One region of the Blastococcus sp. SYSU DS0828 genome, then DNA from elsewhere that is predicted to be linked to it. Evidence: riboswitches for the same ligand, from Rfam matches in the RefSeq annotation. Region 1 holds a riboswitch; the other holds the start of a gene.

The links. A riboswitch is a leader RNA that binds a small molecule or an ion and turns the genes downstream of it on or off. The one in region 1 is predicted to bind S-adenosylmethionine.
Region 2: it holds a riboswitch for S-adenosylmethionine, as region 1 does, so the genes downstream of both, thrC (threonine synthase) here and ACI79Q_RS11355 (bifunctional o-acetylhomoserine/o-acetylserine sulfhydrylase) in region 1, are expected to answer to the same signal.

Annotation. Positions count from the first base shown of each region.
Region 1 covers NZ_JBJHAK010000011.1:134,373-137,765, forward strand. The annotation lists gene metX (homoserine O-acetyltransferase MetX) at 1-125, opposite strand, end outside; gene ACI79Q_RS11355 (bifunctional o-acetylhomoserine/o-acetylserine sulfhydrylase) at 128-1,420, opposite strand; SAM riboswitch class IV at 1,463-1,578, opposite strand; gene ACI79Q_RS11360 (hypothetical protein) at 1,666-2,190, opposite strand; gene ACI79Q_RS11365 (mechanosensitive ion channel family protein) at 2,187-3,083, opposite strand; gene ACI79Q_RS11370 (thioesterase family protein) at 3,193-3,393, opposite strand, start outside.
Region 2 covers NZ_JBJHAK010000002.1:72,473-75,865, forward strand. The annotation lists gene ACI79Q_RS01970 (cold-shock protein) at 1-163, opposite strand, end outside; gene thrC (threonine synthase) at 390-1,691, opposite strand; SAM riboswitch class I at 1,704-1,832, opposite strand; gene ACI79Q_RS01980 (HAD family hydrolase) at 1,891-2,712, shown strand; gene ACI79Q_RS01985 (hypothetical protein) at 2,717-2,893, opposite strand; gene ACI79Q_RS01990 (ABC transporter permease) at 2,935-3,393, opposite strand, start outside.

The DNA.
Region 1 (3,393 bases):
GTGCCCCAGCACTCGTAGGCGATGCGCACGCCGGGCAGGCTCCCGCCGCGCTCCAGCTCGAACGGGCCGGGCAGGTCGAGGAACCGGCGGTCGCCCGCCGGGTCGCCCTCGACCCACCCGCCCACCGTCAGGCCGACTTGGCGGCGCGGAACCCGGCCTCCAGGTCGGTGAGGATGTCCTCGATGCCCTCCAGGCCGACGGCGAGGCGCACCAGACCCGGCGTGACCCCGGTGGTCAGCTGCTCCTCGGGCGTGAGCTGGGAGTGCGTCGTGGAGGCGGGGTGGATGACCAGGCTGCGCACGTCGCCGATGTTGGCGACGTGGCTGTGCAGCTCCAGCGCCTCCACGAACCGCTTGCCGGCCTCGACGCCGCCGTGCAGCTCGAAGGTGAGGACGGCGCCGGCTCCCTTCGGCGCGTACTTCTGCTGCGCCGCGTGCCACGGCGAGGACGCCAGCCCCGGGTAGTTCACCCGCTCGACGGCGTCGTGGCCCTCGAGGAACTCGGCCACCCGCTGCGCGTTGGCGACGTGCCGCTCCATGCGCAGCGACAGGGTCTCGATGCCCTGCACCACGAGGAAGGCGTTGAACGGCGAGACCGCCGGCCCCAGGTCGCGCAGCAGCTGCACCCGGGCCTTGAGCGCGAACGCCGGCGCGCCGAGGTCGGCGTAGACGACCCCGTGGTACGTCGGGTCGGCGGTGGTGAACATCGGGTGCCGGCCGCCGGTCCAGTCGAACGTGCCGCCGTCGACGATGAGCCCGGCGATGACGGTCCCGTGGCCGCCGAGGTACTTGGTGGCCGAGTGGACGACGACGTCGGCGCCGAACTCCAGCGGGCGGATCAGGTACGGCGTCGCGATGGTGTTGTCGACGATCAGCGGGACGCCGTTGCGGTGGGCGACACCGGCGACGGTCTCGATGTCGAGGATGTCGCCCTTCGGGTTGCCGATCGACTCGGCGAAGAACGCCCGGGTGTTCTCCTGGACGAGGGACTGCCAGTTCTCCGGGTCGTCGGGGTCCTCGACGAAGGAGACGGTGATGCCCATCTTCGGCAGCGAGTGGTGCAGCAGGTTGTAGGTGCCGCCGTAGAGCGAGGCGGACGCCACGATGTGGTCGCCGGCCTCGGCGAGGTTGAGGATCGCCAGGGTCTCCGCGGCCTGCCCGGAGGCGACGGCGAGCGCGGCGACGCCGCCCTCCAGCGACGCGACGCGCTGCTCCAGCGCGTCCTGCGTCGGGTTCATGATCCGCGTGTAGATGTTGCCCATCTCGGCCAGCGCGAACAGGTCCGCGGCGTGCTGGGTGTCGCGGAACTGGTAGGCCGTCGTCGCGTAGATGGGCAGTGCCCGGGCACCGGTGGCCGGGTCCGGGCTCGTGCCGGCGTGGATCTGCCGGGTCTCGAAGCTCCAGCTCTGCGGGTCGGTCATGCGCCGTCTCCTCTCGCTCGCGGAGACCCGCGGCGCACGGGAGCTCCGTCCTTGCCGGGGGGCGGGCGCCTCCCGGCCGGCTCTTCCCCTGGAGCACCTCAGACGGAGTAGAGGTTGCCGGGCAGCCAGCCAGGTGCTTCGCGCTGCCTCTCAGGAGCCGAGGTGATCCTAGGACGCGCCGCAGGGGAGTGCGCGACGCCCCCGTGGCGGGACGGATGTCCCACGTGAAACACCGGCCCCGTCGGTCACCCGGTCGGGGAGGCGGGGTCGGTCTCGTCGCCGGTGTCCCCCGTGTCGCCGGTCGGCTCCGGTCCGGTGGTCTCCGGAGCCGTCGTGGTCGGCTCGGTGGTCGGGGACGGCGAGCCGGTCGTCGGGGTGCTGGGCCGGGACGTCGTCGTCGGGGCCGGCTCCGTCTCCTCGGTGGTCGGCGGCTCCGTCTCCTCGGTGGTGGCCGGCTCGGTCTCCTCGGCCTGCTCGGTCTGCTCGGTGACCTGGCCCCGGGTGTCCGGCTCGCCGGGGGCCGGCGGCTTGACGTTGAGGTACAGCGCGAAGACGGAGACGAACAGCACGGCGAGCACGACCGTGGAGGTGCGCGCCCGGCCCAGGTGCTTGGGCACGGCCGACCACCAGCGGTGGCGCGGGGCCGCGGTCGTGCCGGTGGGCGCCCCGGCATCGGCGGCCGCGGCGGCGGGCGCCGTGCTGACGACGGGCTCGTCGGAGGCCCGGGCGGTGGCGTCGGTCGGGTCGCGGCGCTCGTCGGGGGCGGTCACGAAACCTCCTCCTGGACGGCGGTCGCGCCGTCCCGCGCCGCGACCGAGGTGGTGGGCTGCGGCACCTGCATGCCCTGGCTGCGGAAGGCCTGGACGATGCGCGCCCGCAGGTCGCGGCCGACCTCGAACTGCTTGCCGGGGAGCGTGCGGGCGACCACCCGTACGTTCACCTCGTCCAGGCCGAGGGTCTCCACCCCCATGACCGTGGGCGGGTCGAGCAGCAGCGGCCGCATCGCCGGGTCCCGGAACGCCTCCCGGCCCACCTCCCGCAGGATCTCGTTGGCCCGGTTCACGTCCACCGTGGTCGGCACCGGCACGTCGACGACGGCGCGCGCCCAGTCGCGGGACAGGTTCACGACCTTGACGATCTGGCCGTTGGGCACGGTCACGACCTCGCCGTTGGGCGAGCGCACCCGCGTGACGCGCAGGGTGACGTCCTCGACGGTGCCGTTCGCCGGGTCGCCACCGCCCACGACCTGGATGGAGACGACGTCGCCGAACCCGTACTGGCGCTCGGTGATGATGAAGAAGCCGGCCAGCACGTCACCGACGATGCGCTGGGCGCCGAAGCCCAGGCCCACGCCGAGCACCGTGGCAGGCGCGACCAGGCCGGTCACCGGGATGCCGAGCCGGTCGAGGATGAAGAAGACCGAGATCGAGTAGATGAGCACGACCGCCGCCCAGGTGAGCACCTGGGTCAGCGAGTGGCGGTGCTTGGCCGCCTCGGACCGGACCAGCGCGTCCCCGCCGGTGGAGTTCCGGTCGATCCGGTCGGTGATCTTGTCGCCCACCCAGCCGACGAAGCGGGCGAGCAGGACCGAGCCGAGGACGATCAGCACCACTTCGAGACCCCGCCCGGACAGCCAGTCCAGCACGTCTCTCAGCGCGTCCACGGGGCGGCACTCCGATCATCGGGGGAAGCGACCTCTCCACCTTGCGCACCGCCGCCCGGCGATGCCAGCCCGACCCGCCGCCCGCTGCCGGTGGTGACGGAGAGATCGCTCACGGCGTCTCCCGCGGCTCGACGAACAGCGACTGCGTGGACCGCCCGATCGGGCCGTCGACGTCGAAGAGGACCGCGAAGCACTGCGCCGCCCCGGTGCCGCCGTGCACGGTCTCGGCGGCCATCCCCAGCCACTCCCCGCGCGGGGGTCGGTGCAGCGCCACGGAGAGGTCGACGTTGGCGAACGTGGCGCGCGTCCA
Region 2 (3,393 bases), on a different contig from region 1:
CGCCCTGGACGACCTCGAACTCGACCCGCTGCCCCTCGTCGAGGCTCTTGTACCCGTCCATCTGGATGGACGAGTAGTGGACGAAGACGTCCTCGCCGCCGTCGACGGCGATGAAGCCGAAACCCTTCTCGGCGTTGAACCACTTCACGGTGCCCTGTGCCACGTGTGCTCCCACGTTTCGTGCGTGCGGCGCCCCATCGCTCTCGATGTGGCGGGGTCTCGCTCTTCCGCCCGCCGAACACGAACGTGGAACTCGAACCGCGCGAGACGGTACAGCAGAGAAGCGCAGGTGACAGCCCCACGCGCGCACGACGCACCCGGATCCGGCGACGACGTCGCCCGGACCGGGGAACCGACGGGGACTCTACGCCCCCCGCCGGACGGACCGCTCAGCCGATGAGACCGGCCGCCCGCACCGACTTCAGCGACGGCTCGACCCGGTGCGTGGGACCGACGACCGGCTCCAGCGGGTCGAGGGTCTTCAGGCCCTCCCCGGTGTTGAGGACGACGGTCTCCTTGGCCGGGTCCAGCTGGCCGCCCTCCACCAGCTTGCGCAGGACGGCGACGGTCACCCCGCCCGCGGTCTCGGCGAAGACGCCGGTCGTACGGGCGAGGTCGCGGATGCCCTGGACGATCTCGTCGTCCCCGACCCGGGCGACCGAGCCGCCGGTGCGGCGGATCGCGTCGAGCGCGTAGGGGCCGTCGGCCGGGTTGCCGATGTTCAGCGACTTGGCGATGCCGGTGGGCTTCACCGGCTTCACGACGTCCCACCCGTTGTCGAAGGCGGTGGCGATCGGGTCGCAGCCGGCCGACTGCGCACCGAAGATCGTCCACTCGGTCGCCTCGACGATGCCCGCGGCACTGAGCTCGCGGAAGGCCTTGTCCACCTTGGTGAGCAGCGAGCCCGACGCCATGGGGATGACGACCTGGGCCGGGATCCGCCAGCCGAGCTGCTCGGCGATCTCGTAGCCCATCGTCTTGGAGCCCTCGGCGTAGTAGGGCCGGACGTTCTGGTTGACGAAGGCGGTGTCCTCGAACTCGTCGGTCTCGGCGAGCTCGCTGGTCAGCCGGTTGACGTCGTCGTAGGAGCCGTCGACGGCGACCAGGGTCTGGCCGTAGACGGCCGACTGGACGACCTTGCCGGGCTCCAGGTCGCTCGGGATGAAGACGAACGACGGCAGGCCGACGCGGGCGGCGTGCGCGGCCACCGAGTTGGCCAGGTTGCCGGTGGAGGCGGCGGCGATCTTCGTGTACCCCAGCCCCTTGGCGGCGGTCGCGGCGAGGCTGACCACGCGGTCCTTGAACGAGTGGGTGGGGTTGGCCGAGTCGTCCTTCACCCACAGCCCGCCGGTGAGGCCGAGCTCGGCGGCGAGCCGGTCGGCGCGGACCAGCGGGGTCATGCCCGGGTCCAGCGAGACGCGGTCGACCGGGTGCTGACCCACCGGCAGGAGGGCCACGTAGCGCCAGATGTTCTGCGGCCCGGCCTCGATCTGCTCGCGGGTGACCGCCTTCATCAGCTCGGGGTCGTAGTCGACCTCCAGGGGCCCGAAGCACTCGGCGCAGGCATGCTCGGCGATGAGCCCGAACGTGGCGCCGCAGTTGCGGCACACGAGCCCGCGGGCGGGACACGGGGGGACGGGGCCACCGGCGCTGGAGTCGGCCTGGACGGATCCGGGAGCGGTGAGGGTCATGCGACGACTACCTCCTCATCTTCCCCGCAGCGGGCCGTCGAGCCGCGCGGGACGGAATTGGCACCTCCCGCTGCACGTGCGCGCAGGCGGCGGTTGCCGGGGCTTCGTCGGGCCGTGTCCCTCTGCCCCTCTGGATGAGTGAACGGCGTGAACTGTACCCAGTCGCGAGCCGGGGCCAGCGGCCGGACAGGATGGCCTGGTGAGCGCGCGCGTCGTCTACACCGATCTCGACGGCACGATGGTGGGTCCGCGGGGCTCCTTCTGGCACACGGCCGGGCGGGAGCTGACCGACGGGCCGGCCGCCGCGCTGCTCGACCTGCACCGCGCCGAGGTGGCGTTGGTGCTGGTCAGCGGCCGGACGTACGAGCAGGTGGTGGAGGCAGCGCGCATCTTCGCCGCCGACGGCGCCATCGCCGAACTCGGCGCCACCATCGGCTGGGGATCCGGGCGGACCACCCACCGGCTGCGGGGCGCGCTGCCGGAGGAGTACGGCGACCGCACGCCGATGGACGTGATGGGCGAGCTCGGCGTCGTCGAGGAGCTGATCGCCGCGCACCCGCGGCGGCTGGAGTGGCACGCCCCGTGGCACGCCACGCACGCGACCGATGCGCTGCTGCGCGGCCGGGTCGACGCCCTCGCCGTCGACGCCTGGCTGGCCGAGCGGGGCGCCGGCTGGCTGACGCTCAAGGACAACGGCGCGATCCCTGCGGCGTCCTGGATGGGCCTGGACGACGACGCCGCGCCGCCGCGGGTCTACCACCTGATGCCGCGCGGCATCTCCAAGGGCGCGGCGATCGCCTGGGACCTGGAGCGGCGCGGCCTCTCCCCCGACGATGCCGTCGCGATCGGGGACAGCGTCAGCGACCTGGACATGGCGCCCGCGGTGGGCCGACTGTGGATCACCGCGAACGGGGGCGCCGTCGACGGGATGGCCGAGCTGCTCTCCGCCCTCCCCAACGTGACGGTCACCGATGCCCCCATGGGCGAGGGCTGGGCCCAGGCGGTACGCGCGTCCCTGTGAGCGCTCAGCTGCTCCCGCCGCTCCCCGCACGGGACCGTCCGGCGACCAGCACACCGACGAGGACGGCCACCAGCACGATGACCACCAGCTCGACGGAGCCGATCGCGCCGAGCAGTGGCAACAGCAGGAGCAGGACGACGAAGCAGACGACCCCGGCCACGAGACCCCACAGTCCGCTCATGCAGGACAAGCTACGTCGGCGACGGCCTCGCGGGCAGGGGGTCAGCTGGTGACGTCGCGGCGGGCGAAGTGGCGGAAGCCGAGTGCGGTGAAGACGGCGATGTAGACCAGCGACTGGATCACGCCGCGGAACAGGTCGCCGTCGTCGACCGGCGTCTGCAGCAGGTCGGTCCAGGCGAACTCCTCCGCCGTCGGGAACCAGTCGCGGATCGACCCGAGCTGCTCCACCTGGTCGAGGATGGCGAAGACGAACATGGTGAACACCGCGCCACCGACCGCCGCCAGCGGTGCGTCGGTGATGGTGGAGAACCAGAACGCCAGCGCGCCGACGACGAGCAGGTGGATGGCCAGGTAGCCGAGCATCCCGGCCAGCCGCAGCATGCCCTCGCCCTGGTCGATCCCCACCCCGACCGGCGTCCGGATGTCGTCGAAGCCGAACGCGATCCCACCGGCGACCACCGCGACCGCGGCGAGCGTGAGCAGCGCCGCCACCGACTGCAC